DNA from 3 places in the Moryella indoligenes genome. Region 3 is predicted to be linked to each of the others. Evidence: predicted binding sites of a transcription regulator. Region 3 holds the regulator's gene; each other region holds the start of a gene.
The links. The regulator Rex, encoded in region 3, represses fermentation and respiration genes when NADH is low (regulators of the CRP and FNR family bind a similar motif). The targets are predictions, from matches to a motif close to ATTGTTAANTANTTAACAAT.
Positions count from the first base shown of each region.

Region 1 (10,607 bases), on a different contig from region 3:
ATTCCTAAGCTACATCGGTCTGGGCATCTCCCCGCCGCAGGCCTCCTGGGGCGTGCTCGCAAAGGAGGGCACCAAGATGCTGCGGGTGGCGCCGCATATGCTGTATGTTCCGGCGTTTTTTATCTGCACCACGGTTCTGGCGCTGAATCAGCTCGGCAATGGTCTGCGGGATGCATTCGATCCGCGTCTTCGGGGCACGGAATAAGGAGGGAATATGAGCGAAAATTTACTGGAAGTGAGTCAGCTGAAATTTTCCTTCCATACTTATGGCGGCGTGGTTCAGTCCGTGCGGGATGTGAGCTTTCATGTAAAAGAGGGAGAGATACTAGGCATAGTGGGAGAGAGCGGCTGCGGGAAGTCCGTGACCTGCTCCTGTATTCTGAAGCTGAATCCTGAGCCGCCGGGCTTTTTTGAGCACGGCTCCATACGCTACAAGGGCGAGGAGATGGTGACAAAGAGCGCCGGGGAGATGCGGCGCATACGCGGTGCAGAGATCGGTTTTATCTTTCAGGATCCGATGACCTCCCTGAACCCGACGATGACGGTGGGACGTCAGATTGAGGAAGTACTCGCCGGGCGCAGGCTCAGAAGGGCAGAAATCCGCGAGCGAGCGCTGGAGATACTCCGAGCAGTCGGCATTAACGAGCCGGAACGGCGCTGCAGGCAGTACCCGCACGAGCTGTCCGGCGGTATGAAGCAGCGCGTCATGATTGCAATTGCCATGGTGGGAAAGCCGAGTCTCATCATTGCGGATGAGCCGACGACCTCTCTGGATGTGACCATAGAGGCGCAGATACTGGATTTGCTTCGGGATCTGAGAGAGCGGATGAATACCTCCATCATCCTGATCACGCATGATATGGGTGTAATTGCAAAGATGTGCGACCGCGTTCTCATCATGTACGGCGGAAAGATCGCAGAGCGCGGGACAGTGGATGAGATTTTTTATGAGACGGCTCACCCATACACCTCAGGCCTTCTGCATTCGATCGCGACGCTGGACACTGCGAAGGAGAGTCAGCTGATTCCGATTGAGGGCACACCGCCGGATCTCTTTGCACCGCCGAAGGGCTGCCCCTTTGCGGCGCGCTGTGCACATGCCATGCAGATCTGTTATGAGAGGGCGCCGGAGGAGATACGCTTAAGTGAGGAACATAAATCTGCCTGCTGGCTGCAGTATCCCGGAGCTCCGAAGGTGGATCTTCGAAAGCGCTACAGGACGAGGGAGACAGGGGAAGCATGAATAAGAAAGAGAGAGAAGTTCTGTTTCAGGTGGACGACCTATGTCAGTATTTTCAGCTGGGCAGAAAGAAACTGCTGAAGGCGGTAGATCACGTGAGCTTCAACATTTACCGCGGGGAGACCCTGGGACTGGTGGGAGAGAGCGGCTGCGGGAAGTCAACGACAGGTCGCTGTCTGGTGAAGCTCTACGAGCCTACACACGGGAGCCTGAGCTACCGAGGACAGGATATATTTTCACTGAAGGGCAGTGAGGAGAAGCAGTTTCATAAGAAGGTACAGATGATCTTTCAGAACCCGCACTCCTCCCTGAATCCCAGACAGACGGTGAAGGATATCGTAGGCTACGGCATGCGGCTGCACGGGCTCTGCACCGAGCGGGATATGGACGAGAGAGTAGTGGAAATGCTGAAGAAGGTGGGGCTGAACCGGGATCATCTCTCGCGCTTTCCGCATGAGTTTTCAGGCGGACAGAAGCAGCGCATCGGGATTGCCAGAGCGCTCGCGGTGGAGCCGGAATTTGTGGTCTGCGATGAGCCGATTTCCGCGCTGGATGTGTCGATTCAGGCACAGGTGCTGAACCTGCTGCAGGAGCTGCAGGCAGAAATGGCGCTCACATACCTCTTTATCGCACATGATCTGAGTGTGGTGAAGTATATCTCGGATCGCATCATCGTGATGTATCTGGGAACCATGGTTGAATTTACCACAACGGAGGAGCTCTATGCGCACCCGCTGCACCCTTACACAAAGGTGCTGCTCTCCTCCATTCCGGTTGCGGATCCGCAGCTCGTGCGAAAGCAGAAGCGTATCATGGTGAGGGGAGAGGTTCCGAGTCCGGTGAATCCGCCGGACTGCTGCCGCTTTGCGGAGCGCTGTCCCTACGCAACGGAACGCTGCAGAGAAGCTCTTCCGAAGCTGAGAGAGGTGAGCCCCGGACATTTTGTTGCCTGCCACCAGATATCGTGATGTACGCGGCGAGGGTCAATGATGCGTTGTGACAGTGAAAAATACAGGAGGAAGTATGAAGCACAGTATTTCAATCGGCACCAAGATCAAGGCGCTGAGAACAGAAAAAAAGTATACATTGAAGGAGCTGAGTGAGAAATCAGGTCTGTCCATAGGCTTTCTCTCTCAACTGGAGCACGGGAAGTCCACAATTGCCATAGATTCTCTCGCGAAACTCGCGGAGATACTGGACGCGGATCTCTCCTCCTTTTTTACCTCTGTGCCGGCGCCGGGGAAGGATCAGCCGGTGTGCCGGAGCTTTGAGCTGCAGTGCTCTCAGGTGAGCCCGCAGATCGTCCAGTATATTCTGAGCAATAACGTGGGGGAGTTTACCTGCCTGCCGCGCATTTTTCATCTGATGCCCTTTGCGAACAGTGATCTTGGAGAATTTGAGCTGTACCAGCACAAGGGAGAGGAGTTTGTCTATGTGATGGAAGGGGTGTTGGAGGTATATCTGAACGGGCAGCACTACCTGCTGAATCCGGGGGACAGCGTGCAGATCCACTCGGAGCAGCCGCACAACTGGGTGAACCCTACCAACTGCATCACAAAAATCCTGACGATCAATTCTCCGAATCCCTTCCGCACAAACAATGAGGTGAAGCTGATATTCTGAGTGAGACGGAGTGAGTTCATGTCGCCAGGAGGCAGAAAGGGGAGAGAGCATGAAGATTCGGGAGGGCTATATTCCATATCTGGGCTATCAGACTTACTACCGTATAGTCGGAGAGAGCAGGGGCGGGAAGAAACCTCTGCTGCTGCTCCACGGAGGGCCGGGCTCCACACACAACTACTTTGAGGTGCTGGACTGTCTTGCAGAGGAAGGCAGAGAGGTGATCTCCTACGATCAGCTCGGCTGCGGGAATTCGTGGGTTGAGGGAGAACATCCGGAGCTATGGACCTACAAAACATGGGATGAGGAGCTCATGCTGCTTCGAAAGACGCTGAAGCTCGAGAAGCTGCATCTGCTCGGACAGTCCTGGGGTGGGATGCTGGCGATCGAATACCTCTGCAACTACAGACCGGAGGGGGTTCAGTCATTAATACTCTCGAGTTCGCTTCCTTCCTGCGCACTCTGGGCAGAGGAACAGCACCGTCAGCTTGCCTTTCTGCCGGCAGAGGAGCAGGCAGCTGTCCGTGAGGCGGAGCAGAGCGGGGATTACAGCGGGGAGCTGTACAAGAGGGCGGAGGCGCACTATATGGAGCTCTTCTGCGCCGGAGCGCCGACAGCGGAGAGCCCGGAGTGTCTCAGGAGACCAAAGAGGGCAGGACGGAGCGCCTATCTTGCTACGCAGGGCGAGAATGAGTTTCAGGCAACTGGAATCTTTAAGGACTGGGAGTACCGGTCGCGGCTTCGGGAGATAGAGATACCGTCCCTCATCATCAGCGGGACAAATGATCTCTGCACGCCGCTCATTGCGAAGACTATGTACGACGGGCTTCCGAATGCGCGCTGGGAGCTCTTCCCCGGCTGTCGTCACATGTGTTTTGTCGAGGACAATGAGCGCTACTGTGCGCTGCTGAATGAGTGGATGGAGCAGTACGATTGAAGCTATGCGGGGAGCGCCGGAGGCACTTTCCCGAGCAATATTTTGAATTGAAATTCTGAGAGGAGAGGGCATTGAAATGAATGAAGAGAAGCTGCTGCGCTACATGGAAGAAGCGAAAATCGACTGTTTTTTTATCGCAAAGCAGGAAAACCTGCGCTTCATCAGCGGTTTTACCGGAGCGGACAGCTACCTGCTGATTCTGAAAAACAAGTACTACTTTCTGACAGATCCGCGCTACACGGAGCAGGCTGCGATTGAGTGCCCGGACTATGAGATATGTGTCTGGAGAAAGCCCGGGAGAACCATCGGGGATGCGGTGCAGGCTCTCATGCAGGAAAATAACTGCCGAACAGTTGCTTTCGAAGCAGATCGCCTGAGCTACGCCTTCTATCAGGATTTCTCTGGGAAAATACGCGGAGAGCTCATTCCGACAGTGGATGTCATAGAGAAGATGCGCCGCATTAAGACGCCGCAGGAGATACAGTATCAGCGCGCTGCCTGTGAGATATCCTGCCGCGCGCTGGAGAAGCTTTTGCCGGAGATACGGGTGGGAGTCACGGAGAAGGAGCTTGCCGCAAAGCTTTCTCTGTATATGGTGCAGGAGGGGGCAGACACCATGCCCTATGGAAATATTCTGATTTCCGGCGCGAGAACCTCTCTTCTCCATGGCATTCCATCAGAGAAGGCCGTGGAGTACGGTGACTTTGTGCTGATGGATTTTGGCTGTCAGGTGCATGGCTACATGTCCGACATGACCAGAACTGTGGTCGTCGGAAAGGCCACGGAAAAGCAGCGGGAGGTATATGAGCTGGAGAAGCGCATGGTGGAGGATTCCCTCGCCGTCACGAAGGCGGGCGTCACCGGAAGAGAGATCTATGAGGCCTCACTGAAGGCGATCCGGGACACGGAGTATATGGGCTATCAGTATACAAACATCGGGCACGGAATCGGCCTCTTTGTACACGAGGGGCCCTTCTGTTCTATGATGGACACTGACCCGATCCCGGCGGGAAATGTCCGCACCATCGAGCCTGGAATCTATATTCCGGGCTGGGGCGGCGTTCGCATCGAGGACCAGCTCCTGGTGACAGAAGAGGGCTATGAGAATATGGTGCGTTTCACACGGGATCTGATTGAGCTGTGAGATTCAGCATTGCCGCCGCGCTGAGGATGCATACGAAGCCGATGAGATCGGCAGCTGTGAAGCGGGAGTGCAGGAGGAGGGCAGAGAGCGCAGTTGCGGTCAGCGGCTCGATTCCGGCGAGGAGGTTGCCGTTCACCGGGCCCAAGTCGTGAATGCACTGAAGGAACAGTGTGTAAGCGATGACGGTTCCGAGCAGGATGATGCAGGCGATGAGTATCCAGCCGCGGAGATCCAGAGGCGGGAGCTTCCACACAGCGGTCACCAGCGAAAACACCAGACCGCCGATCAGCATACCACTGCCGCAGACAGCTGTGCTTCCCCAGCGGTCGATGAGAGAACCGGAGAGCAGGCAGTATCCTGCGGCACCGGCGGCGGCAGCGAGACCCCAGATAAGCCCCGGCGGCGTGATGGCAAGCGTCGCGGGGTTTCCCTGTGTCGCGACGAAAAAGATGCCGAGAAAAGCGAGGAGGATCGCAAGCAGCTGCATTCTGGGAGGCAGTGTGCGACGTCGGATATAAAAGAGTATTGTGATAAGGACGATGCTCAGGCTCTGCAGTACAGTTGCGGTACCGGCGTTGGAGTACTGGATCGCGGTGAGGTAGGCGAGCTGGCTTAAGAGCAGACCGAATACAGAGAAGGCAGCGAGCTCCGCGAGCGAACGGCGGTCCGTGAGAAAGCGCCTCAGTTCATTTTTCTGTCGCAGCCAGGAGAGTGCAAAGAGTATGGCTCCGGAGCAGCTCATGCGAAAAGCTGTGAGCCAGAAGGAGTCCACGGGGTAGTTCTGAAAGAGAAACTGACCGCAGGTTCCGGATGCGCCCCAGGACGCCGCACCCAGCACCCCGCAGATGAGACCACGCTTTTGAATAGAAGACATAAAGACCTCCGAAAATATGGTAAAATAACGAGGAAAGACTCCATGCGCTTGCGCAAATGGAGTTTTGACGAGAAACTCCATCGAGCGGAAGCGAGATGGTAAAATAACGAGGAAAGACTCCTCGCGCCTGCGCAGGAGGAGTTTTGACGAGAAAACCCATCGAGCGGGAGCGAGATGGTAAAATAACGAGGAAAGACCCCCCGCGCCTGCGCAGGAGAAGTCTTGACGACAAAACCCATCGAGCGGAAGCGAGATGGTAAAATAACGAGGAAAGACTCCTCGCGCTTGCGCAGGAGAAGTCTTGACGAGAAAACCCATCGAGCGGAAGCGAGATGGTAAAATAACGAGATGATAAAACAGCAAGACGGTATGATATCCGTATTAGCACAAAGGAGGAGCATATGTTCAGTACAACGCTCTGTTACATCGAAAAGGAAGGCCGCTGGCTCATGCTGCACCGCATCAGGAAGAAAAACGATCTGAACGAGGGCAAATGGATCGGCGTCGGCGGTAAGTTCCTGGAGAGCGAGAGCCCAGAAGAATGCCTGTGCCGAGAGGTGCAGGAGGAGACTGGCTATCTGCTTCACTCCTGGCAGTATCGCGGGATCATCACCTTTGTTTCCGACCGCTGGGAATCCGAGCATATGCATCTCTTTACCTCCTCAGATTTCTCAGGGGAGTACCACAGCTGTGATGAGGGCGTCGCAGAGTGGATTCCTATTGAGAAGGTGATGGATCTGAATCTCTGGGAGGGAGACAGGATATTTTTAAAGCTGCTGCTCTCTGCTGTCCCTTTTTTTTCTCTGAAGCTGGTCTATGAGGGGGATATGCTGGTGCAGGCCATGCTGAACGGGAAAAGGCTGGAGAGCTTATCCTCTTAATCTATAGTCTCCGGAGTGAAAAGTAAAGCGTTTCCACGGCAGTTTGGGGCAGTAGGAGGGCTTATTTATCAAAACGACTACGCAGGGGAAGCGTGCCTGCTATTTCTTGTGCAGTCTTCAGAATTGCGGAAAATTTAGGCCGTGTGCTACACTGCTTTTTGTAGAGAAGAAGAGAAGATAGAGAGGGAAAGCGCTTCCCCGGGAGACTTATGCTGGAAAATATCACAAATCTGTTTATGTTTATCGGCGGCATTGGAATGTTCCTCTACGGCATGCACCTTATGGCTGACGGAATGCAGAAGACCGCCGGTAACCGTATGAAGGATTTTCTTGGCATGCTGACGAGCAATCGCTTTACAGCGGTGCTTGTCGGTGCGGCGATCACGGCCATTATTCAGAGCTCCGGAGCGACCACAGTCATGGTTGTCGGTTTTGTCAGTGCCGGACTGATGACGCTCGGTCAGGCAGTCGGCGTTATCATGGGCGCCAATGTCGGAACCACGGTCACCGCTTGGATCGTATCGCTGAGCCAGCTGGGGGATTCATTAAAGGTACTGAACCCGGAATTTTATGCGCCGCTGCTTACAGGGATTGGCGCGGGCATCATGATGTTTGCGAAATCCCCAAAGAAGAAGGTGGGGGCGGAGATCATCATCGGAATCGGTCTTCTGTTTCAGGGCCTCAGTTTTATGTCGGACGCGATTTCGCTTTACACAGATGCACCGATCTTTGCTGAGGTATTCACTGCACTTGGGTATAATCCGATTCTGGGCATACTCTCCGGAGCCCTGATTACCGGACTGCTGCAGAGCTCCTCGGTATCCATCGGTATTCTGCAGACCCTTGCCATGAACGGGCTGGTCACAGCCAATGCGGCTGTTTTCATCACGCTCGGCGGCAATATCGGATCCTGCGTGACAGGTATGATGTCTGCGGTGGGCAGCTCCCGCACGGCAAAGCGGGCTGCGGTGATGAATCTGAGCTTTAATGTGATCGGAGCAGTTCTCTTCGGTGTTGGTGGTACCCTGCTCTTCACCGCTCTTCCGCAGATCGCACATCACAGCATCACTCCGGTGCAGATTTCTCTCTTTCATACTTTTTTTAACTGCATTATGACTCTGCTGGTGTTCCCGATGGCGGATCATATTGTGGAGCTCTCCGGCATTGTTGTGCGGGAGCGTCCGGGTGAGGATGAGGCTGCTGAGGAGTATGCAAAGGAGCAGCCGCTGACGCATCTGGATCCGCGTATCTTCGGTCAGCCGGCAATGGCAATTGCGGCGCTCTCCAATGAGGTCGCAAATATGGGGCGGCTTGCACAGGAGAATATTGACCGCGCCTGTGAGGTCTGTTTCACCAGAGATGAAAAAACGATAGAGCAGATCTTTGCTGAGGAGAAGCGTCTGAATCAGATCAATAAAGAGCTGGGAGAGTATCTGGTGCACGCGAGCACACTGTCTGTGAATGATCATCAGAAGCTTGTGGTGACGAATCTCTTTAATTCGCTGACAGATATTGAGCGAAGCGGGGATCACGCGGAAAATATTGCGGAAAATGTGCAGATTCTGGGACAGAGAGGTCTTGAGCTCTCCGCGACGGGACGCGCGGATCTGAGGGAGATCACTGAAGCGGTGAAGGAAGCCTTCGGAACGGCTGTGGAGGCCCGGGCAAAGCGCAGTGTTGCGCTGGCACGCAGGGTGAGTGTCTGTGAGGATCTTGTGGACACGCTTCGCGATGAGCAGAAGGAGAGGCATATTGAGCGTCTGTCCCGCGGAGAGTGCAATCCGGCCGCAGGTCTTGTGTTTATAGAAATCATCGATAATCTGGAGCGTATTTCTGACCACGCTGAGAACATGGCGGAATATATCATGAATGAGATGTGAGGCAGACATATATTTTCACTGTAAGCTTGCTTTTTGCGGGAGCGGCGAGTACAATAAGCTTGAAGTAAATTGACTATTATTTAACATTTTCTGCTATGAGAGTCAGGAGGGTAATCCAATGGTAAAGGTTGCGATTAATGGTTTTGGACGTATTGGTCGTCTTGCATTCAGACAGATGTTTGAGGCAGAGGGCTATGAGGTTGTTGCGATCAATGATCTGACGAAGCCGGAGATGCTCGCGCATCTTCTCAAGTACGATACCGCGCAGGGCGGCTTCATGGGCCGCATCGGTGAGGGCAGACACACAGTTGAGGCCGGTGAGGATCACATTATCGTCGATGGAAAGAAGATCACCATCTATAAGGAAGCGGATGCGAAGAATCTTCCCTGGGGTGAGATCGGTGTCGATGTTGTTCTTGAGTGCACGGGCTTCTATACCTCCAAAGAGAAGGCATCCGCACATATCGCAGCGGGTGCAAAGAAGGTTGTTATCTCCGCTCCGGCAGGAAATGACCTTCCGACCGTCGTGTACAACGTCAATGAAAAGACACTGACCAGAGAGGACAATGTCATTTCCGCGGCGTCCTGCACCACCAACTGCCTCGCACCGATGGCAAAGGCCCTGAACGACTACGCTCCGATTCAGTCTGGAATCATGAGCACCATCCATGCGTACACCGGAGATCAGATGATTCTCGATGGCCCGCAGAGAAAGGGCGATCTCAGAAGATCCAGAGCGGGCGCTGCGAATATTGTTCCGAATAGCACCGGTGCTGCAAAAGCGATCGGCCTTGTCATTCCGGAGCTGAATGGAAAACTGATCGGCTCTGCACAGCGTGTTCCGGTGACAACCGGTTCCACCACCATCCTTGTGGCAGTTGTGAAGAAGGCAAATGTTACGAAGGAGGAGATCAACGCTGCGATGAAGGCAGCTGCGAACGAGTCTTTCGGCTACAATGAGGATGAGATCGTTTCCTCCGATGTCATCGGCATGAGATACGGTTCCCTCTTTGATGCGACGCAGACCATGGTCAGCCAGATCGGTGAGGATCTGTACCAGGTTCAGGTTGTCTCATGGTATGACAATGAGAACTCCTACACCTCTCAGATGGTTCGCACCATCAAGTATTTTGCGGAGCTGGCATAATTCGACGGAATTCATTTCGTGATTACAGCATCAGCTGAAAAGTGACTCATAGCGGGTCCGGCTCTGGGGCCGGACCCTTTTGTGTCTGGTACAGCGGATGCGCGGGTGTGATGATACAGGCAAAAGTCTGTGCGCAAAGAGCTTCCCGCTTTTTATGATGCAGTGAAAAAGGAGAGAGCGATGTTAAACAAGAAGACAGTGGACGATCTGAAGGAGCTGAAGGGCAGAAAAGTGCTGGTGCGCTGTGATTTTAATGTACCAATTCAGGATGGTGTGATTCAGAGCTATAACCGCATTGATGGCGCACTTCCGACCATTAAGAAGCTGCTGGAGCAGGGAGCTAGAGTGATACTCTGCTCCCATCTCGGAAAACCGAAGGGAGAACCGCTTCCAGAACTGAGCCTGAAGCCGGTTGCGCCCGCACTCAGCGAGCGCCTCGGTAGGGAGGTGAAATTTGTCTCTGATCCGCGCGTCACGGGAGAGGAGACACAGAAGCTCGCTGCAGAGCTGAAGGACGGCGAGGTTCTGCTGCTTGAGAACACCCGTTACCGCATAGAAGAGACAAAGTATGGAAAGGATGAGGCTGCAGAGAGCTACGCAAAGGAGCTCGCAGCGCTGTGCGACAACGGCATCTTTGTGGATGATGCCTTTGGAACCGCCCACAGATCTCATTGCTCCAATGTCGGCGTGACGAAGTACTGTACAGAGTCCGTAGTAGGCTATCTCATGGAAAAGGAGATTCGTTTCCTCGGGCAGGCGGTGGAGAATCCGGTTCGCCCCTTCGTTGCGATTCTGGGGGGCGCGAAGGTCTCTGACAAGCTGAATGTCATCAATAATCTTCTGGACAAGGTGGACACATTGATTATTGGCGGTGGCATGGCTTA
Region 1 covers NZ_JAUSTO010000012.1:34,720-45,326, reverse strand. The annotation lists gene J2S20_RS09140 (ABC transporter permease) at 1-205, shown strand, start outside; gene J2S20_RS09135 (ABC transporter ATP-binding protein) at 215-1,243, shown strand; gene J2S20_RS09130 (ABC transporter ATP-binding protein) at 1,240-2,208, shown strand; gene J2S20_RS09125 (helix-turn-helix domain-containing protein) at 2,264-2,863, shown strand; gene pepI (proline iminopeptidase) at 2,913-3,797, shown strand; gene J2S20_RS09115 (M24 family metallopeptidase) at 3,874-4,941, shown strand; gene J2S20_RS09110 (DMT family transporter) at 4,916-5,815, opposite strand; gene J2S20_RS09105 (NUDIX hydrolase) at 6,217-6,696, shown strand; gene J2S20_RS09100 (Na/Pi cotransporter family protein) at 6,906-8,576, shown strand; gene gap (type I glyceraldehyde-3-phosphate dehydrogenase) at 8,695-9,723, shown strand; gene J2S20_RS09090 (phosphoglycerate kinase) at 9,904-10,607, shown strand, end outside.
Region 1: the regulator Rex is predicted to act here: its motif matches at 8,645-8,664, upstream of gap (type I glyceraldehyde-3-phosphate dehydrogenase).

Region 2 (10,607 bases), on a different contig from region 3:
GCACAAATTAGCATTTCATGGAAGCCTTATTTCTCCGGATAGGAGTAAAAGCCCTGTCCGCTCTTTCTTCCCAGCCTGCCGCCGCGCACCATTTTTCTGAGCAGTGGATGCGGGCGATACTTCGGATCTCCTGTCTCAGCCTGCAGCACCTGCATGATCTTCAGTACGACATCGAGTCCGATCAGATCTCCGAGCGCCAGCGGTCCCATGGGGTGATTGGCCCCGAGCCGCATTGCCTCGTCAATTCTGTCCACCGGGACATCATTTTCTGCATAAATGCCAATCGCCTCATTGATCATCGGAATCAGAATGCGATCCACGACAAAGCCTGCGAACTCCGGCATCTGCAGCGGTCTCTTTCCAATATCCTCTGCAATCGCACTGACCTTATCGGCAATTTCCTGCGGTGTATTCATGCCTACGCAGATCTCAATCAGCCTCATGACCGGAGCCGGATTGAAGAAATGCATCCCGATGACAGGACGGTCAAGCCCCTGGCTCAGCTCCGTGATGGAGAGCGAGCTCGTATTGGTTGCAAAAATACAGTCCTTCTTGCAAATTCCCTCCAGCTCCCTGAATATATCCTTCTTGACCTGCATATCCTCAACGGAGGCCTCAACCACAAGATCGCACTCAAGGCAGAGATATTTCGTACCGGTTCGTATATTTCCCATGATACGATCCATCTCCTCCTGGGAGATTCTGCCGCGATCCACTCTGTCCTTAAGCCGTGCCTCAATTCGCCGCTTTCCTCTTCCGGCAACCAGCTCATTGACATCACAGAGATACACCTCATATCCGTCTGCCTGGGCAAAGGTCTGTGCGATACCCCCACCCATAGTTCCGGAACCAATGACTCCGACCTTCATAGACACTCCTCCTTTGATAGAAACTATAATTAGTTAAAATTCTAGGAAAATTTCGGACAAAAGTAAAGCTAAGTCTTTTTATTAACAAGAGTATCAATAAAGCATCGCAACAAAAAAGGCCACTGCATTCATATGCAATGGCCCCTCTCAATTTTTTTATGATTACTGTTTTGCTGCGATAAACGCACTGATCTCCTTTGCCAACGCCGGAACGATCTTGTTCAGATCGCCGACGATGCCGATATCTGCCACATCAAAGATCGGAGCGTCCTCATCCTTATTGATCGCAATGATGAGATCGGACTCCTCCATACCTGCCAGATGCTGGATCGCACCAGAGATACCGCAGGCAATGTACACCTGAGGACGAACGGTCTTTCCTGTCTGTCCGACCTGAAGATCCTTCGGCTTCCAGCCCGCATCAACCACCGCACGGGAGCAGGAGACCTCTCCGCCGATTGCCTTTGCGAGATCCTCAAGAATCTTGAAGTTCTCAGGACTTCCTACACCGCGGCCGCCGGATACGAGGATCTTTGCGTCCATAATGTCAACGGTATCGCTGATCTTCTTGACGACCTCAAGAATCTCAACATACTTCTCATTCGGAGTGAAGCCCGGGTTGAACTTCACAACATCGCACTTTCTGCCTTCCTGCTTCTCTCTCTTCTGCATAACACCCGGGCGAACAGTCGCCATCTGCGGACGGTTGTTCGGGCAGGCGATGGTTGCGATCGTGTTTCCGCCAAAAGCCGGACGGGTCATGAGCAGCTGATTATGCTTCTGCTCGTGCTCCTTGCCCGGAACGACAACCAGCGGGAAATCACCGATATCAAGCTTCGTGCAGTCCGCAGTAAGTCCGGTAGCGACTCTCGCGGAGACGCTCGGACCGAGGTCACGACCGATCGGTGTAGCACCGATCAGAACGATCTCCGGCTTGTAGGTATTGATCACCTCGGAGAGTGCATGGGTGTACGGCTCTGTTCTGTACTCCTTGAGCTCCGGATCGTCCACCACAATAACCGTATCTGCACCGTACTCCGCGAGCTCCTTGACCTGCTCCTCCATCTCAGAACCGATCAGAACTGCGGTAACCTCTGTCTTCAGATCTGCTGCCAGATCCTTTGCTTTGCCGATTAACTCAAATGCGATACCACTGATTCTGCCATCGACCTGCTCGGCAAAGATATATACTCCCTTATATTCTTCTAAGTTCATTTTTCCCTCACCACTTTTCAGATTATTTTAGATAACGTGCCTACTGGTTAACTGCTCCATAAGATATGCTACAGATGCCTCAGCATCAAGATTGACCTTGGTTCCCTTGCCCTTCTTGACCTTATCGGAGGCCTTCGCGATCTTTGTCGGAGAACCTGCAAGTCCCATATCCTTATCCTGAAGGGTGGGCAGATTCGCTCTTCCCCAGGTTGTAACCTCTTCATCAAAGGCATCAAAGATGCGGCCGACAGTCATATAGCGCGGATCATTCAGCTCTGCCAGAGCAGTGCAGAGGCAGGGAAGCTTCACCTTAAGCACATGATATCTGTCATCGAACTGACGCTGAACAATCGCATAATCGCCCTCGATCTTCAGATTCTGAGTGTAGGAGATAACCGGAAGGCCAAGGTGCTCCGCGATCTGCGGGCCGACCTGTGCGGTATCGCCATCAATTGCCTGACGGCCGGTGATGATGAGATCATACTCGAGGTTACGAATTGCAGCTGCAATCGTACTGGAGGTGGCCCAGGTATCTGCGCCGCCGAGCACTCTGTCGGTGACAAGGATCATCTTGTCAGCGCCCATTGCGTAAGCCTCACGCAGCATATCAGTCGCCTTCGGAAGACCCATCGTGAGCACAGTGACCTCTGCTCCACACTCGTCCTTCAGTCTCAGCGCCGCCTCGAGGCCTGCCTTATCATCCGGGTTCATGATAGCCAGCATTGCTGCTCTGTTCAGTGTTCCGTCCGGGTTGAATGCAACGCCTCCCTTTGTATCCGGAACCTGCTTAATGCATACGATAACTTTCACGATCTGTCCCTCCTAATTTATTTCAGTAAGTTTGCGGAAATGACCATGCGCTGAACCTCAGAGGTTCCCTCATAGATCTCCGTGATCTTCGCGTCACGCATCATGCGCTCAACATCATACTCTCTGATATAACCATAGCCGCCGTGCAGCTGTACGCACTTTGTGGTGACTGCCATAGCAGTCTCTGCTGCGAAGAGCTTTGCCTTTGCAGCCTCCATACCATACTGCTTCTGGGTCTGCTTCGCCATAGCTGCCTTGTACACAAGAAGCTGTGCAGCTTCGACCTCTGTCGCCATATCTGCAATCTGGAACTGTGTATTCTGGAACTGTGCAAGGGAACGGCCAAACTGCTTTCTCTCCTTGACATAATCAATGGTTCTCTCAAGAGCGCCCTCCGCAAGGCCGAGAGCCTGAGAAGCAATACCGATACGTCCGCCATCCAGCGTATGCATGGCAATGTTAAAGCCCTTGCCTCTCTGCCCGAGCAGAGCAGTCTTCGGAATGCGGCAGTCCTGGAAAATAAGCTCATAGGTAGCAGAGCCGCGGATACCCATCTTCTTCTCCTTCACGCCGAAGGTGAAGCCCGGAGTTCCCTTCTCAACAATAAATGCAGAGATCTCCTTCATCATTCTGCCGCGCTTCTCAACAGTTCCGGTAACGGCAATCACAATGTAGATATCTGCATACTTACCGTTGGTGATGAAGCACTTGGATCCGTTCAGAACCCACTCATCTCCGTCAAGCACAGCCTTTGTCTGCTGTCCCTGTGCGTCGGTTCCTGCTCCCGGCTCAGTCAGGCCAAAAGCACCGAGCTTCTTACCGCTTGCCAGCTCCGGAAGATACTTCTTCTTCTGAAGCTCGGTTCCGAAGGTAAGAATCGGATCCATGCAGAGAGATGTGTGTGCAGAAACAATAACGCCTGTGGTGCCACATACCTTGGAGAGCTCCTCAACGCACATCGCGTAGGTGAGGATGTCGCAGCCCTGTCCGCCATACTCCTTCGGAATCGGAATACCAAAGAAGCCATAGCGCGCCATCTTCTCGACAGTCTCCATCGGGAAGCGCTCAGTCTCATCGACCTCCTGAGCCAGCGGCTTCACTTCGTTTTCAGCGAATTCTCTGAATAACGTGCGCGCCATTTCGTGTTTCTTGTCTAATACGAAATCCATTTATCCTTCCTCCATGTTAAATAATTAACGCACTTCGACGTATCACTGCGGGGATACCCTTTCGTATCCCCGCAGAACGTCTCCATACAATTACTGCCCATTATTATAACAGAAAAGCCAAGCCGCGAACAGTATTTCTGTTCTCAATTTCTCAATACTCGTAGAAACCTCTTCCCGTCTTTCTTCCCAATCTGCCTCCGCGAACCATCTTTCTGAGCAGCGGATGCGGGCGATACTTCGAATCTCCGGTCTCCTGCTGCAGCACCTGCATGATCGCAAGCACGACATCGAGTCCGATCAGATCTCCCAGCGCCAGCGGCCCCATCGGATGATTTGCGCCGAGCTTCATTGCCTCATCAATCTTTTCCGCCGGAACATCATTCTCCGCATAGACACCGATCGCCTCATTGATCATCGGAATCAGGATCCGGTTCACGACAAATCCGGCAAATTCACGCATCTGCACCGGAATCTTCCCGATATCCTCGGAGATAGCACTGACCTTATCTGCAATTTCCTGGGGCGTATTCAGTCCGACACTGACCTCAACCAGCTTCATGACAGGTGCCGGGTTAAAGAAGTGCATACCTGTGACCGGTCTGTCAAGCCCTGCGCCTATCTCCGTAATGGAGAGCGAAGAGGTATTTGTAGTAAAAAGACAATCCTTCTTACAGATGGTCGCAAGCTCACGGAAGGTATCCTTCTTGATCTGCATATTCTCAACGGCAGCCTCGACGATGAGGTCGCATTCCTCGCAGATGTATTTGGTTCCCGTGTGAATGCGGTCAAGAATTGCCGTCATCTCCTCTTCTGTCATCTTGCCGCGACTGACGCGCTTCTGGAGATTGGCCTCAATACGCTTCTTTCCTCTTCCGGCAAAGATTTCGTTCAGATCACAGAGGCATACCTCATAGCCCTCGACCTGCGCAAATGCCTGTGCAATGCCGGCTCCCATGGTTCCGGCTCCGATAACGCCTACCTTCATAGAATACTCCTCCTTATTACTGTGTCATCATACTATATATTTCTGATTGCCGCCACAAAAAACGCTTGATTTATGTATAGATTTAACAGATACCCTTATCAGTGATTCAAAAACTCTCTCTCTTTACGCTTCTCCAGAAACGCAGACATGCCTTCTTTCTGGTCATGTGTGCCAAAACAACTGCCGAACAGCTTCTCCTCAAGCACAATTGCGGCATCCATATCTGCTTCCAGTCCTTCATTGACCGCCTTCTTGCAGGCGCGCACCGCGATCGGCGCATTGGAGGCAATCCTTGCGGCGAGCTTCTCCGCCTCCGGTATCAACTGCTCCAGCGGATAGACAGCATTCACCAGGCCGATGCGAAGCGCCTCCTCCGCCCTAATATTCTTTGCAGTATAGATGAGCTGCTTCGCCATGCCCGGACCGACCAGCCGGGCCAGTCGCTGGGTGCCACCAAACCCCGGAGTAATGCCAAGTCCCACCTCCGGCTGTCCGAACATCGCATTCTCCGAACAGATCCGGAAATCACAGCACATGGAGAGCTCACAGCCCCCACCGAGTGCAAAACCATTGACCGCAGCGATCACCGGGACGGGCAGCGTCTCTATCATGCGAAATACATCGTTTCCCTTCTTTCCAAAGGCCTCTCCCTCCGCAGCGCTGAGTCCGCTCATCTCCGCGATATCTGCCCCGGCGACAAAGGACTTCTCGCCGGCTCCAGTCACAATGAGGCAACGAATTTCTTCCATATCGACGCTCTCAACAACGGTCTTTAATTCGTCCAGAACCTCACTGTTTAAAGCATTCAGAGCTTTTGGGCGATTAATGGTTATGATTCCGATCTGCCCTTTGCTTTCATAATCTACATATCCCATAGCTTCCCTCGCTTCTTCTTAACTCTTCTTAACGCACCACGCGCAGTGCCGAATTTTCGGCACTGCGCACCCAGCCTGTTTCTACTGATATCTGATTTTCATCAAGTGATAACCGAGCCCTGCTCTGCACTTACTCGTACTTCTCCACAATTGTGGCGCAGCCCTGTCCGCCGCCGATGCAGAGGGTTGCGAGACCTCTCTTTGCATCTCTCTTCTGCATCTCGTGAAGCAGCGTCACCAGAATGCGGCAGCCGGAAGCGCCGATCGGATGTCCAAGTGCAACCGCGCCTCCGTTGACATTGACCTTCGACATGTCAAACTTCAGGTCCCTCGCCACGGCCACGGACTGCGCCGCAAAGGCCTCATTCGCCTCGACAAGATCCATATCATCGATGGTGAAGCCTGTCTTCTGGAAAGCCTTTGTGGTCGCCGCCACCGGACCGATTCCCATGATGGCTGGATCCACACCGCCCAGAGCGCCGCCGATCCAGGTGGCCATCGGCTTCACACCGAGCTCCTTCGCCTTCTCCTCGCTCATCACAATCACTGCTGCCGCGCCATCATTGATTCCGGAAGCATTTCCCGCTGTGACTATTCCATCCTTCTTGAATGCCGGCTTTAACTTCGCAAGTCCCTCGACTGTGGTGCCCTCTCTCGGCCCCTCATCCTTTGCGAACTCAACCACAGCCTTCTTCTGCTTCACTTGAACCGGAACGATCTCCGTGTCAAACCGTCCCGCTGCCATCGCAGCGCAGGCCTTCTGCTGGCTGTCTGCGGAGAACGCATCCAGCTCCTCACGGGTCAGACCATACTTTTCAGCAACATTTTCTGCCGTAATACCCATGTGATAATCATTGAAGGCATCCCAGAGTCCGTCGTTCACCATGGTATCGATCATCGTCGCATTGTTCATTCTGTAGCCAAAGCGTGCCTTTGTCAGCGCATAGGGAGCCATGGACATATTCTCCATACCGCCTGCCACGACGATATCTGCATCTCCCGCCTGGATCATCTGTGCCGCCATATTGACGCAGTTCAGACCGGAGCCGCAGACGATATTTACTGTCACTGCCGTGGATGTATAGGGAAGACCTGCCTTGAGCGCAGCCTGTCGCGCCGGGTTCTGGCCCAGAGCAGCCTGGAGCACATTACCCATGTACACGTGATCGACCTGTTCCGGGGTAATACCTGCCCGCTTCATGGCTTCCCGGATGACAATTGCACCGAGTTCCACCGCGGGGGTTGTGCTCAGCCCGCCGCCCATCTTTCCGATTGCGGTACGGCATGCGCCAGCAAGAACAATTTTCTTAGCCATAGCTTTTTTTCCTCCTTGAGCCTGAACATGATAAACCACATTTCTTTGTTTTTATTGCTTATAGCAATAATATATCTGAGCCATTTCGCTTTGTCAAACATTTTTGACAATTTTTTATCAATCTCTTCTCTCTTCTCTTAGTTATTAAGCACTATATTGCGCTTTATATCGCGGATTTTGTGTACACATCTGTGCTTTTCTGCTTTTTTTATAGATTATCTTGCTTCGCACGCAGAGGATCATCCATTCTCATAGCTGCAGTGCCTGTAGATCCACCTCCAGATCCGCACCTGTCCCCAGCTGGCATAGATGCCGCAGCTCAGCACACTGAAGAGGGCAATGAGGAGATAATGACCAAAGAACTGAAGACCGGTACCGCCAAAGCTCAGCCTTCTGCCGCCGATCAGCTTATGACGCATCTCCCAGCGCTTCATGAATGCGATGGCCCAGGGAAGCGCAAGGCCGCAGGTGCAGACTGTGATGATAAAGCAGAGGAGCATATAGCCGGCGCACTCAAAGGTATTGCCGTCAAACTCCGAGCCCGGAACGGCATGATCCAGCATTACCTGATCCCCGTAATAGAAGGTATGCTTCATCTCCCACTTCAGATAATCCACAGGAACAAAGAGCGTATAGATACCACAGGTTACTAACGAGAGCAGCACCCACTTGATATAGAGACCGAACATCTGCCCGCCTGTGCCGTTGAAGTCCAGGCGTCTGCCCTCGATGAGCGTATGATTCTTGCGCCACTTTACGATCCTGCACTGCATCCATGGCCACGCAATGCCGCAGGTCACAGCGTTCACGACAGCGGCAAGCAGGCTGTAGCCCAGATACTCCAGCCCTTTTCCGTCAAACTCCGAGCCCGGAACAGGCTGCCCGCCGGAAGCAGCCATACCCGCACCGGCTCCCGCAGCCCGGGAGAGACTGTCCTGCTGTGTGATCAGGAGGTAGACGCCGATGATTGCCGCCAGCACCAGAAAGAGGCACAGAGGACGAATTCCAAGCAGGCTCCCGCAGGCAAGAAGCGCAAACACTGCACCGATGAGCGGAAGCATCCTGTCTACGCTGCGCCCGGTCTCACCGGGTCCGCCCGCACTCTGTCCTTTCAGGAACTCCCGAGCCGCCAGCCCGACGCCGATGAGCGTGATAATGATAGCTGCCGCACGAAGCAGCCCCATAAGAAAGCCTACCAGCATGTATGGGCCATCGTACCAGTACATCTGTTCCTGAAGCTGCTCCAGCGGGAAAAGGATGATCCCCAGCGCCAGCGGCACAAACAGCACTGCCAGACAAAAGAAACGCACCGCGGTGGGTGGGAGGCCATCCAGCCCCTTCATTGCCTTATCGGTCCACTCCATCGCCCTGTCGCCGGCAGCTTTGCTGAAATCGTTGAATGCCTCCTGCCCCTGCTTCTGCCAGCTGTTCTGGTTCTGCTGCGACGATTGCCCTGCAGCGGCTCCCTGACTTGCCTGTGTATACTGGTTCTGCTGCGACGATTGCCCTGCAGCAGCTCCCTGACTTGCCTGTGTATACTGGTTCTGCTGCGACGATTGCCCTGCAGCAGCTCCCTGACTTGCCTGTGTATACTGATTCTGCTGCGACGATTGCCCCGCGGCAGCTCCCTCATTTGTCTGTGTATACTGGTCTTGCTGTGCCGATTGTCCCGCGGCGGCTCCCTGACTTACCTGTGTATACTGATTCTGCTGCGACGATTGTCTCGCAGCAGCCTCCTGATTTACCTGTGTATACTGATTCTGCTGCGACGATTGCTCTGCAGCGGCTCCCTCTTTTGTCTGTGTATACTGGTCCTGCTGCGTGTTCTGAGCCTGCTGTGTATTCTGCGTCTGCTGTGTACTCGCGCTCTGGCTCTGCTGCGACCACCCGGCTGCGTCCCCCTGTGCCGCCTGCTGCTGCGTGTTCTGAACCTGCTGCCGAGCCTCCTGAACGGATTGATCCATCTGGTTTTCCTGCGGTGCTCTCTCCTGCGGTGCAGCGCCCCCCGCCGTCTCATGATGCAGCGGCGCTCCGCAGTTCATGCAGAACTTTGCCGTCGCGTCCACTGGTTTTCCGCAATTCGAACAAAACTTCATGTGGTTGTAGTCCCCCTTCTTTTAAGATAAATTTCGCAGTACGCCATATGCAAGTGTCCCAATCAGCAGGATCAGCAAAAGCAGAAGTTCCGCGACACTGAACTGCAGCTCATCCGTCCGCCGTTGTTTCAGCTTGCGGAATAAGAGATACAGAAGCAGCAGCGGCAGCAGCGTCACGGACAGCGCGTTCATCCTCCACGCAGCTTTCAGGTCGAAGTGCAAAAGCGCAATCATGGCCCGTGTCATCCCGCAGCCCGGACACTCAAGGCCTGTGCACTGATGAAATAAGCAGGGAATGCCATATCCGCTTCTTCTGACAAATTCCAGATAGACAATCCCCAGACACAGAACCACACAGGCATGTGCCAGCATCTTCCACTTCTTATTCATCACACATCCGCCACCTCTAAGGACATCCCTTCCGGGTACGCCTCCCTCAGTCTCTGTTTCACCTCCGCTTTGCCTCGCTCCCGGCTCAAAGGCAGATGAAATACTCAACATCAAATCTCCGCCTCAGTTTGAACCTGCTAATTGTTTTCAGTATATCATTCCAATCAGTAATAATCATCTGAAATATTCTGCTGAAGGGCACAAGAAACCCAAAATTCTGCACAAATAGCCGCGCAGAAAATTGTGAGACTATACAAAATCAAGAAAATATAATTCTTTTTCTTGATTGTCCTGACAACAGGGCGTAATATCAGCTTAGCAGCCTTCTGGTAACGTTTCCGGAACCGTTACCAGAAGCAGGAAAGCAACGATCTGTCATAAGTTTCCGGAACGCAGAATGCAGTCGTCCAGAGTACTGCCCAAACACTCCGCCATATCCCTCCAGTGATATTCCGGAATCGGTCTCTTCGCACTGCATCAGTAATCAGGCAACTATTTTAAGGAGGTATATGAAATGAAGAAGAATCTACTTACAATGGGACTCGGCGCGGCCATCTCCCTCTCTCTTCTGGCAGGCTGCGGCGGCTCCGGAAGCACAGCTTCAGGATCGGCCGACAAGAAGGCGGACGGCGCTTCTGTCTACTACCTGAACTTCAAGCCTGAGGCAGATACGCAGTGGCAGGAGCTCGCAAAGGCCTACACGGAGGAGACCGGTGTTCCGGTCATCGTGAAGACCGCAGCCTCCGGCCAGTACGAGGCGACACTGAAGGCGGAGATGTCCAAATCTGAGGCGCCGACTCTCTTCCAGGTAAATGGACCTGTGGGCCTCGCGGCATGGAAGGACTACTGCCAGGATCTAAGCGGCACTGCCGTTGAGGGAGAG
Region 2 covers NZ_JAUSTO010000003.1:192,312-202,918, forward strand. The annotation lists gene J2S20_RS03590 (3-hydroxyacyl-CoA dehydrogenase family protein) at 27-869, opposite strand; gene J2S20_RS03595 (electron transfer flavoprotein subunit alpha/FixB family protein) at 1,032-2,084, opposite strand; gene J2S20_RS03600 (electron transfer flavoprotein subunit beta/FixA family protein) at 2,112-2,894, opposite strand; gene J2S20_RS03605 (acyl-CoA dehydrogenase) at 2,912-4,063, opposite strand; gene J2S20_RS03610 (3-hydroxyacyl-CoA dehydrogenase NAD-binding domain-containing protein) at 4,215-5,048, opposite strand; gene J2S20_RS03615 (enoyl-CoA hydratase-related protein) at 5,147-5,923, opposite strand; gene J2S20_RS03620 (acetyl-CoA C-acetyltransferase) at 6,054-7,238, opposite strand; gene J2S20_RS03625 (DUF898 family protein) at 7,478-9,334, opposite strand; gene J2S20_RS03630 (DUF2752 domain-containing protein) at 9,356-9,724, opposite strand; gene J2S20_RS03635 (ABC transporter substrate-binding protein) at 10,239-10,607, shown strand, end outside.
Region 2: the regulator Rex is predicted to act here: its motif matches at 7,341-7,360, upstream of J2S20_RS03620 (acetyl-CoA C-acetyltransferase).

Region 3 (10,607 bases):
AGAATTGCGGCACGCTTCCCGGCGATCAGCACATCCGCCCTCCCGCCGAGCATGCGCGGATAGCCGTCTCCGTAGCCGACGGAGACAGTCGCGATGCGGAGCGGCCGCTCTGCCCGGAACGTCCCGCCGTAGCTCACCTCATCCCCGGGCTCTATCTCCTTCACATAGCTGACGCTGCTTCGCCATGAGAGCACCGGACAGAGCGGGAGCCTCGACCGGTTCACCTCCTTCGAGGGATAGATGCCATACATGGTGATGCCCGCGCGCACCATATCGAGCTCCGTTCCGAGCTGCTCCATGATCCCGGCGGAATTTGCAACATGGCAGAGCTGCGGGGTGATGCCCCGCCTCATGAGCTCTGTCCGGAATTCTCTGTAGCGCCGGAGCTGCTCTCTCGCCGGGCTCAGATCCGCCTCATCTGCGCGGTAAAAATGGGTGAAAAGTCCCTCGATCTGAACCCCGGGCAGGGCCGCGATGCGCTGTGCAAGCAAAAGCCCCTCCGCATCAGGACGCATTCCGATCCTGTGCATTCCGGTGTCCAGCGCGAGATGCAGCCTCGCCACAGCCCCAATGCGCTGCGCTGCTCTGCTCACCGCCTCCGCTTCTGCCATGGTGAAGACTGTGAGACGGATATCCTCTGCAATCAGGCGCTCATAGTCCGCACCGATCACAGAACTCAGCACCAGCACCGGCTTCTCTATGCCGTGGAGACGCAGATTCAGCGCCTCCTCTGCAGAGGCCACGCAGTAGAACGCCGCATATTTCTCCAGCGCAAGCGCCACTGGAACCGCGCCGTGACCATAGCCGTCCGTCTTCACAACCGCAGCCATACGGCAGCCCGCCGGCAACATGGCCCGCATTTTCTTTACATTCTGAACCAGAGCGTCCAGATCGATCTCTGCCCAGGTCCTTCTGTATGGATTCTCCATATCTCTGTGCACACTCCTATATGCTGATTCCCGGCACAGCGCGCATCACTTCCGGAACGGCGTCCGCAATCTCCCTCGCCAGTACGCCATGGGCAGAGCAGCGCTCCGCCGCCCTGCGCCCCGCAAGCCCGTGAAGGAAAGAGCCGAAAGCCGCGGCCTCCGATTCCTCCATGCCGAGACAATAGAGCCCCGCTATAATCCCTGTCAGCACATCTCCGCTTCCCGCCTTCGCAAGTGCAGGCGTGCCGGAGACTGTGCGATACAGTTTCCCGTCCACAGCTGCGATCACGGAATGCTCAGACTTCAGGCAGCAGCTCACGCCATAGGTATCGCGATATTCCGTCGCCGCCCGCAGGCTGTCGCAAAGAAGCTCCTCCTCAGGCTTTCCCGTGAGCCGCGACATCTCCCTGATATGCGGCGTCAGAATAAAATTCTCCGTGTAGAAGCCCGTGAGATACGGGTACTCCGCAATGGTATTCAGTCCATCGGCATCCACGATAAGCGGTACAAAGGCGGTCTGAAGCACATCCTCGACGAGAGACTTTACATAGCCTGCTCTGCCAAGCCCCGGTCCCAGCACGACGACACTGCTCCACTCCATGAGCTCCGTGAGTTGCTTCATCCAGCTGTCCCGCTTCTCCGTGATGTCCTCCGGGTGATAGCTGCTGATGATGGCCTCGGGAAGCTGAATCTGAAGTATGCTTCTGTTCGCCTCCGGCGTGAGGATTCGCACCAGCCCTGCCCCGGTTCGGTAGGCGGCAAGCGCGGAGAGATAGGCCGCGCCGCTCATGCCCACGGAGCCGGCGATGATCAGCACCTGTCCGTAGCTTCCCTTATTGGCTCCCTGTCTTCGCGGCGGAATCCGGGAGAGATCCTCTGTCTCATACTGCAGCACACCATCAAGCTCTGTCACAGCGCACCTCGCCTTCCTCTCCCTCCAGCACTGCAAAGGCGACAGCCAGCTCCTTCGTATTGCTGATGGAGACCTCAATGCGGCTCCCCTTCTTTTCTGAGAAGCAGGCCGCTGCGGCTCCATAAAGCTGCACAACAGGCTTGCCTCTCTCATCCCGCAGAACCTCAATTTCTGCGGGCTCCAGTCCTGAGAAGCCGGTTCCGAAACATTTTACCACTGCTTCCTTAACAGCAAAACAGCCGGCGAGAAAGGGAGCCCTCCCCTTCGACTGCCGGCGTTCTTCCTCAGTAAAGACGCGTCTCAAAAAACCCTCACTTCTAAGGGCCTGTTCCATTCGTTCGATTTCGGTAATATCTGTCCCGACGCCGATGATCATGCTCCCGGAAGCTCCTTCCGCAGCCCGCCTGCCTTCTCAGATCTTCTCCTGTGATCCAGCTTCAGCTGTTCCGCGTGCTTCATCCTCTCCTCCTCCGCCTCGCGTGCCGCCAGCATGCGATAGGAGAGCTGCATCAGACTCTCGGAGAGGTGTACATTCTCCACCAGAACGTCCTCTCCCACATTAAGATCTGTGTGCGCAAAGTTCCATATCGCCTTGATTCCGCAGGCGCAGAGGCGGTTTGCGACCTCCAGCGCCCGATCCCGCGGGAGGGTGAGCGTCGCAATATCAACTTCATTCTCCGCGAGATACTCCTCCAGTCTGTCCAGACTATATACCTCGGCTCCCCGTATATTCCTGCCTATCACCTCGGGATCAATATCAAAGAGGGCCTTGACAAGAAAGCCCCTTCTGCTGAAGTTCTGATAATTTGCCAGTGCCTGTCCAATATGGCCGGCACCGATAATAATCACCTTATTCTGACGATCTATCCCCAGAAGCTTCCCGATCTCACCGTGCAGATAACTCACATTGTAGCCGTAGCCCTGTTGACCGAAGCCGCCGAAATTGTTCAGATCCTGACGAATCTGTGAGGCTGTCACATGCATGCGCTTTGCCAGATCGTTGGAAGAAATCCTGTCAACATTTTCCTCCTTCAGATCTGCAAGATACCTGTAATATCGCGGAAGTCTGGATATAACTGCCTTCGAAATTTTTTCTTTCACTCTGTCAATGCTCTCCTGCTCTGGCCCGGGCAAAATATACCTTCCCGATGGCATAATACAGAATCAGTATAGTGATTTTTACAGTTCTTGTCAATCATTTCACATTCGGGTATACTGGTTTCAGTACTGAAATCCGGCATTTTCAACAGCAGGGAACAGCGTTCGGAGCCGGATTCAAAGGAGCGGAAATGATTTTAAATGTAGCACACATATCCAAGGCCTTCGCAGGTGAGCGTATCATAGAGGATGCCTCCTTTTTTCTGAATGAGCGCGACAGAGCAGCCATCGTGGGGCTGAATGGCGCGGGTAAGACGACACTTTTAAACCTCATCACCGGAGAGCTGACGGCTGACGAGGGAAATATCTCCCTGAGACGGGACTGCCGCATGGGTTATCTGAAGCAGAACAACACCATCGATTCCGAGCTCAGCGTGCGCGAGGAGCTGACACAGGTCATTCAGCCCATACGCGATATGGAGGCACGCATGGCTTTTCTGCGGGAGCAGATGAAAAACACCTCCGGCACGGAGCTGGAGACACTGTACAGAGAATATACCGCGCTGGAGCACAGCTATGAGCTCGCGGACGGCTACTCCGCGGAGAGCCGCGTAAACGGCATATTGAACGGTCTCGGCTTCTCGGAGGAGGATGCGGAGCGGCCCATGCACACACTCTCCGGCGGGCAGAAGACACGCGTCTTTCTGGGAAAGCTCCTTCTGGAGGCGCCGGAGCTCATCCTTCTTGACGAGCCGACCAACCATCTGGATCTCTCTAGCATCGAGTGGCTTGAGACCTATCTCATGAACTATCCCGGCACCGTGCTGATCGTCTCGCACGACCGCTTTTTTCTAGATCGCATTGTGACGAAGGTCATCGATATTGATGCGGGACATGTATCCAGCTACAGTGGAAATTACACAGCCTATGCGGAGAAAAAGGCTGCTGTGCGCGAGGCGGCACGAAAGGCCTACCTCAATCAGCAGCAGGAGCTGAAGCATCAGGAGGAGGTCATCTTAAAACTTCGCTCCTTCAACCGCGAGAAGTCCATAAAGCGGGCCGAAAGCCGGGAGAAACTCCTTGGAAAGGTAGAACGTCTGAAGCGTCCTGATGAGGAAAAGGCCGACATGGAGCTTCGTTTTTCCATGGAGGAGGCCAGCGGCAACGATGTGCTTCAGGTGGAGCATATCGCAAAGGCCTTTGGAGCGGAACCGCTCTTTACAGACCTCTCTTTCTCCCTGAAGCGTGGGGAGCATGTGGCAATTCTCGGAGACAACGGCAGCGGAAAGACGACGATACTGAAAATCATCAACGGGCTGCTCTCGCCGGATGAAGGCTCTGTGACGCTCGGCGCACGCGTCATGGTCGCCTATTACGATCAGGAGCACCAGGTACTGCACCCCGAGAAGACGCTTTTTGAGGAGCTTCAGGACAGCTGGCCGGATATGAATAACACAGAGGTCCGGAATATGCTCGCTGCCTTTCTCTTCACTGGAGACGAGGTCTTCAAGCGGGTCTCGGAGCTCTCCGGCGGCGAGCGCGGCAGAGTATCCCTCGCAAAGCTTATGCTGTCCCGCGCCAATTTCCTGATTCTCGACGAGCCGACGAATCATCTTGATATGGTGAGCAAGGAGGTGCTGGAAACTGCGCTCCGCGCCTTTCCGGGCACGGTGCTCTATGTCTCACATGACCGCTACTTTATCAACCGCACCGCGACCAGAATTCTGAATCTGACTGGCGGACAGCTCTTAAATTACATCGGGAATTACGACTACTATCTGGAAAAGAAAGCAGATGTGGAGCGCGCCGCGGCGCTGAGCGGTCCCGCAGGTTCCGGTGTATCTGTCTCCGCAGCTTATGCCGCGCGCAGCAGTGAAGCCGGCAGCACAGACAGCGCCCGCGCTGACTGGGAGCACGCGAAAGCGCAGAAGGCGCTCGAAAAGAAGAGAAAAAATGCTCTGGCGCAGTGCGAGCAGCGCATCCACACGCTGGAGGAGACACTGCGGACGATCGAGGCAGAATTTCTTCTCCCCGAAAACCAGCGCGATGCTGCCGCGCTGCTTGAGATTCAGCGGCGAAAGGAAGCAAACGAGGCTGAGCTTGAGCAGCTCTATGCAGAGTGGGAGGAGCTGGCGGAGGACGCATAAAGCGCCGCAGACACACGGCGCTTCTCTCATCATATAGTCATATAGAAAACTCCCCCGATCTGACAAGCTCCCCTCATGAGTGAGAGGAGCTGAGGTCCGCCTGCGGACTTTATTTCTTTCACTGAACATTGCAAGACACAGGCTCAGGCGAGAAGTATCATCCCTGAGCTCTCAACAGAAAGGAGCTTTTATGAAGCCTGAACGTTCCGCATTCCGGCGCATCGCGGCACTGCTGCTCGCTCTGCTCATCCTGATCCTGTTTGCAGCCACTCTCCTTGTCGGTATCTTTGGCGGCAGTTCCTCTCTTCCGCTGCTTCGGGTTCTCATCTTCTCCGATGTCGTCATCCCGGCAGTGATCTACGGCTATCTTCTGATCATCCGGCATTCCGGCCGCGATAGATGATCTCCTCTCTGCCCGGCCCATTGGAGATCTGCTTTCAGATACTGATCTCCGCCTTCTCTCCGAGCAGCGCACTGTACTCCCTTAGGACAGGCGCCACCTCGGCGGCAAGAAAATCCGTGACCTGCTCCGGACTTCTTCCTACATAGCGCCCCGGCTCCATCGTCCTCTCAAGATCCTCAAGATTCAGCTTAAAGGCCGGATCGGCGGCGATCAGCTCCAGAAGATCATTGTCCCTTCCCTCTTCCTTTACGTGGCGCCCCGCCTCCATGGACAGCTGCCGTATCCGCTCGTGCAGCTCCTGACGGTCGCCGCCTGCCTTTACCGCATCCATCATAATGTTTTCAGTGGCCATGAAGGGAAGCTCCGCCATGAGATGCTTCTCGATCACCTTAGGATATACAACAAGCCCATCCACCACATTTAAGTACAGCAAAAGGATGCCGTCCACTGCAAGAAAGGCCTCCGGGACGGAAATGCGTTTATTGGCGGAATCGTCCAGAGTGCGCTCAAACCACTGTGTGCTCGAGACTATCATCGGATTCAGAACATCGCTCAGCACGTAATCCGCAAGAGAGGCCATGCGCTCACAGCGCATGGGATTCCGCTTATAGGCCATGGCAGAGGATCCGATCTGCGTCTTCTCAAAAGGTTCCTCCACCTCCTTCAGGTGCTGAAGAAGCCGGATATCATTGGAGAACTTGTGGGCACTCTGCGCAATACCCGCGAGGACATTCAGAACTCTTGTATCCACCTTCCTCGAGTAGGTCTGCCCGGAGACTGCAACACAGGAGGCAAAGCCCATCTTTTCTGCGATCATCGGGTCAATGCGGCGTATTTTCTCCTCATCCCCCTCAAAGAGCTCCTTGAAGCTTGCCTGCGTTCCGGTGGTGCCCTTGCAGCCCAGCAATTTCATGCCGTTCAGTACATAGTTCAGATCCTCCAGATCCAGCAGCAGCTCATTGATCCAGAGCGTCGCGCGCTTTCCGACCGTAGTCGGCTGTGCAGGCTGAAAATGTGTGAAGGCAAGTGTCGGAAGCTCTCTGTAGCGCTCCGCAAAGCCGGAGAGCTCCGCAATCACATTCACGAGGCGCTCTCTCACAAGCCTCAGCCCCTCAGTCATGAGGATAATATCCGTGTTGTCTCCGACGTAGCAGCTGGTCGCACCAAGATGAATGATCCCCTTCGCCTTCGGACACTGCACACCGTAGGCATGGACATGGCTCATCACGTCGTGACGCACGAGTTTCTCCTGCGCCTCCGCCACCTCATAATTGATATTCTCCGCGTAGCTCTTCAGCTCTGCAATCTGTTCCTCGCTGATGTTCAGTCCGAGCTCGCGCTCTGTCTCCGCCAAGGCGATCCAGAGCCGGCGCCAGGTTCTGAATTTCTTCTCCTGGGAAAAAATGTACTGCATCTCCTTTGACGCGTAGCGCTCAGAAAGAGGGCTGGTATAACCGCTGTAATTCTTTGACATCACTTCTCTCCTCCACTTTCAGAAATTGATTCTCTCTCATGCGGGTGAACACAAACAGTATTCCACACCACATGAGAAAAGCCTCGACCTTCCTCACTCTCTGTCGGTGAGGAAAGCCGGGGCTTATAGTTTTCTCAGGATGAGCTGTGCCCGCTAAGGCCCAGCCGTCTGCCAAGTTCTGCGTACGCATCCTGAACGTTTCCCAGATTCTTCAGGAAACGCTCGCTGTCAAGTCTTTCATGTGTTTCACTGTCCCAGAGGCGCATGGTATCCGGAGAATATTCCCCTGTGATCAGCAGCTCCTCCTTATATCTTCCAAACTCCACGCTGAGATCGACGAGATCCAGCTTCCGCTTCGCGAAATAGACGCTCAGCAACTCATTGACACGAAAGGCCGTCTTTACAATTTTCTCGATCTCCGTCTCTGTGACGAGCTTCAGAGCCAGTGCATCATAGCCGTTGATCATCGGTTCTCCGAGTCCCTCTTTGCAGTAGCGGAATTCTGCTGTGGGCTGCGGGAGGGCCGTCCCTTCAGCGAGCCCTGTGCGCTCCGCAAAAGCGCCCGCGCTGTAACTCCTCACCCGGATGCGCAGGGGAATGCGCTCTGTCTCACGGAAGAGGCAGTCTGTGTCTGTGGTTTCCTCCACAAAAGCCGTGCGAAGGCCCTGCGTCTCCAGATAGCGGAAGACGTGTGCGCTCATCCTGCTGCACAGCGCCCCTTTCCCGGGGAAATTCCCGCTGCGACCGGAGTGCAGATCTGTCAGTGTATCCTTGCGGGAAACCAGCACAAGAGACGGATCATCCGTGCGATACACGCTCGCTGTACTGCTGTCGGAAATCATCTCCCGTTTTTCCATACGCGAAGTTCCTTTCCAGTTTTACTCAAAGTATGCGGAGTGAAACACGCCGCCCGAGGTGCAGTGCTACTGCTGTCACTTCAGCACATCTCCGATCACATCCGCCATGGTATAGTAACCAGCGGGCTTTCCGGCGAGGAAGCGCGCCGCAGTAAAGGCGCCTTTTGCCCAGATCTTCCGGCTGTAGGCGGTGTGGCTCAGCGTAATGAGCTCGTCCTCTCCGGCAAAGATCACATCATGATCCCCGGGAATTGTTCCGCCGCGCACCGCTGAAATACCGATCTCATGTGGATCCCTGGCCTCATGGCGCTCGGAACGCCCGTAGACATAGCGAAACTGTCCGTCGCAGGCATCATTAATGGAATCCGCAATGGCAAGTGCAGTTCCGCTCGGCGCATCCACCTTGCGTCTGTGATGCTTCTCCACGATCTCAATGTCATAGCCATTCGCCGCAAGAATTTTTGCGGCGTCCGCCGCAAGCCTGATCAGCAGATTCACCCCCAGCGCCATATTGGCACTGCGAAGCAGAGCCGTCTTCTTGGATGCCTCCTCCAGTCGGATCTGCTGCTCCATCGTGAGCCCAGTCGTACAGATGATGGCGGGGATCTGTGTTTTCTCAACATAGGAGATCAGTGCATCCACTGCGCGCGCCACCGAAAAGTCAATGATCACATCCGCCTCGACACCCGAAATATCAGACATATGCTCAAAGACCGGAAAATCATAGTGTACTGCAGTATCAACATCGACACCCGCTGCGATGCGAATACCTGTCTCCTCCGCAGCCGTATCACAGATCATTCTTCCCATATGGCCGTTGCAGCCATGCAAAATGATATTAATCACAGAATACCATACTCCTTCATGGCCGCTCTCAGGGTTCGGAGATTCTCCTCCTCCATCTCACAGAGCGGAAGACGAAGCGGCCCCACCTCTCTGCCCATGAGATTCATGGCTGTTTTCACCGGGATCGGATTCACCTCGACAAAGAGCTGACGAACCAGCTCCGCCGCCTCTATCTGCATGGCGGCTGCCTTCGCCATATCTCCATGCAGCGCCGCCATACATAAATTATGCGTCTGCTGCGGTGCAACATTGGCAAGCACAGAGATCACTCCCTTGCCTCCCAGTGCCATCAGCGGCACAATCTGATCGTCATTTCCCGAGTAAATCTCGATCGGCGCGCCGTCCATCAGCGAGAGTGTGCGGAGGATCGCGGTAAAGTTTCCGCTCGCCTCCTTCAGTCCCACAATATTGTCGACATTTTTTACCAGATGGGCAATCGTCTCCGGCTGTATGGTCATGCCGGTGCGCCCGGGAATATTATAGAGCAGAAGCGGAAGCGTGACCGCGCGCGCCACCTCTGTGTAGTGGCGAATGAGTCCACTCTGTGTCGTCTTGTTGTAGTAGGGAGACACCAGCAGCAGCGCGTCTGCGCCGCAGCGCTGCGCCTCGACAGAGAGATAGATCGCCGTGTCCGTAGCATTGCTCCCCGTCCCCGCGACAACCGGAATTCTGCCTCTCACGATCTCACAGCTGCGCTTGATGACCTCAATATGCTCCTCATGCGTGAGCGTTGAGGACTCTCCTGTGGTTCCGCAGGCGATGATCGCATCTGTTCCGCCTGCGATCTGCTCCTCGATAATCTCCTCCAGCTTATCGTAGTTTACACTGAAATCCCTGTTCATCGGTGTGATAAGGGCCACACCGGAGCCTTCAAATATAGCCAAGGCACTACCTCCGTCAGGTATTAATCATACTTTCGATATACGAGATGCAGTCTACATCCTTCTTTAACTCCGCCGGAAACACCTTCCCGGTGATGACGAGCTCCATCTCCTCCGGCTTTGCCTGAATGAGCCGTTTCAGTTCCTCGGTGCTCAGCACACCGAGATCCACGAGTCCCAGAAGCTCATCCAGAATCAGCACATCGCTCCCCGCTGTCGTCATGACCTTCCGCGCAAAGCTGATGCCATTCTTAAGATTCATGAGATCTTCCTGTTTTTCCTCCTCCGAGAGATTCTCAAACAGGCCCTCATACTTCTCAAAGCTGAAGGCTTTCATCTCCGGCTCCAGTTTCTTCAGGACAGACATAAACCCCTCGTTGGCCTTTCCCTTCAGAAACTGAATCACAGTCACCGTCTTTCCTTCCGCAAGAGACTTAATACCCTTGCCGATCGCGGCGTTTGTCTTTCCGGCACCGCTGCCGCAGATCACAAAGACCTTCCCTCTGCACCTTCCCATCGGAATATTAGCTCCCTTCAATCAGCTAATCGTAACACAGAAAAAACAGAATTGCAATGAACAAAGAACGCACAGCAGTCTCAGCGCTTCCGGACCAGCTCACCCTCCCGCTTGTAGATCGTGTTTGCAGGAAGCACGCCGCGCACGCTGGAGAGCGGATACACAGTCGTATTCTTTCCGATCACGACCCCCGGATTCAGAACCGAACCGCATCCCACCTCAACGCCGTCGCCGAGTATCCCTCCGATCTTCCTGAGGCCGGTCTCAATTTCCTCATTCCCGCAGTGAATCACAATATTCTTTCTGTCGCTCTTAATATTGCTCGTAATGGCTCCCGCCCCCATGTGACTGCGATAGCCAAGGACTGAATCGCCGATATAGTTGTAGTGCGGCGTCTCCACGTGATCAAAGAGTATGCTGTTCTTGAACTCGCAGGAATTGCCCGCAACGGAATTCCGCCCGATCAGGACATTCCCCCTCACAAAGGCACACTGCCGCAGCTCTGCGCCCTCGCAGACAATCAGCGGCCCCTTCAGGCTTAC
Region 3 covers NZ_JAUSTO010000009.1:33,015-43,621, forward strand. The annotation lists gene alr (alanine racemase) at 1-929, opposite strand, end outside; gene J2S20_RS07995 (NAD(P)H-hydrate dehydratase) at 946-1,842, opposite strand; gene acpS (holo-ACP synthase) at 1,829-2,218, opposite strand; gene J2S20_RS08005 (redox-sensing transcriptional repressor Rex) at 2,215-2,997, opposite strand; gene J2S20_RS08010 (ABC-F family ATP-binding cassette domain-containing protein) at 3,132-5,087, shown strand; gene J2S20_RS08015 (hypothetical protein) at 5,278-5,490, shown strand; gene purB (adenylosuccinate lyase) at 5,525-6,964, opposite strand; gene J2S20_RS08025 (phosphoribosylaminoimidazolesuccinocarboxamide synthase) at 7,099-7,821, opposite strand; gene dapB (4-hydroxy-tetrahydrodipicolinate reductase) at 7,897-8,667, opposite strand; gene dapA (4-hydroxy-tetrahydrodipicolinate synthase) at 8,664-9,551, opposite strand; gene J2S20_RS08040 (cob(I)yrinic acid a,c-diamide adenosyltransferase) at 9,565-10,065, opposite strand; gene J2S20_RS08045 (LbetaH domain-containing protein) at 10,146-10,607, opposite strand, start outside.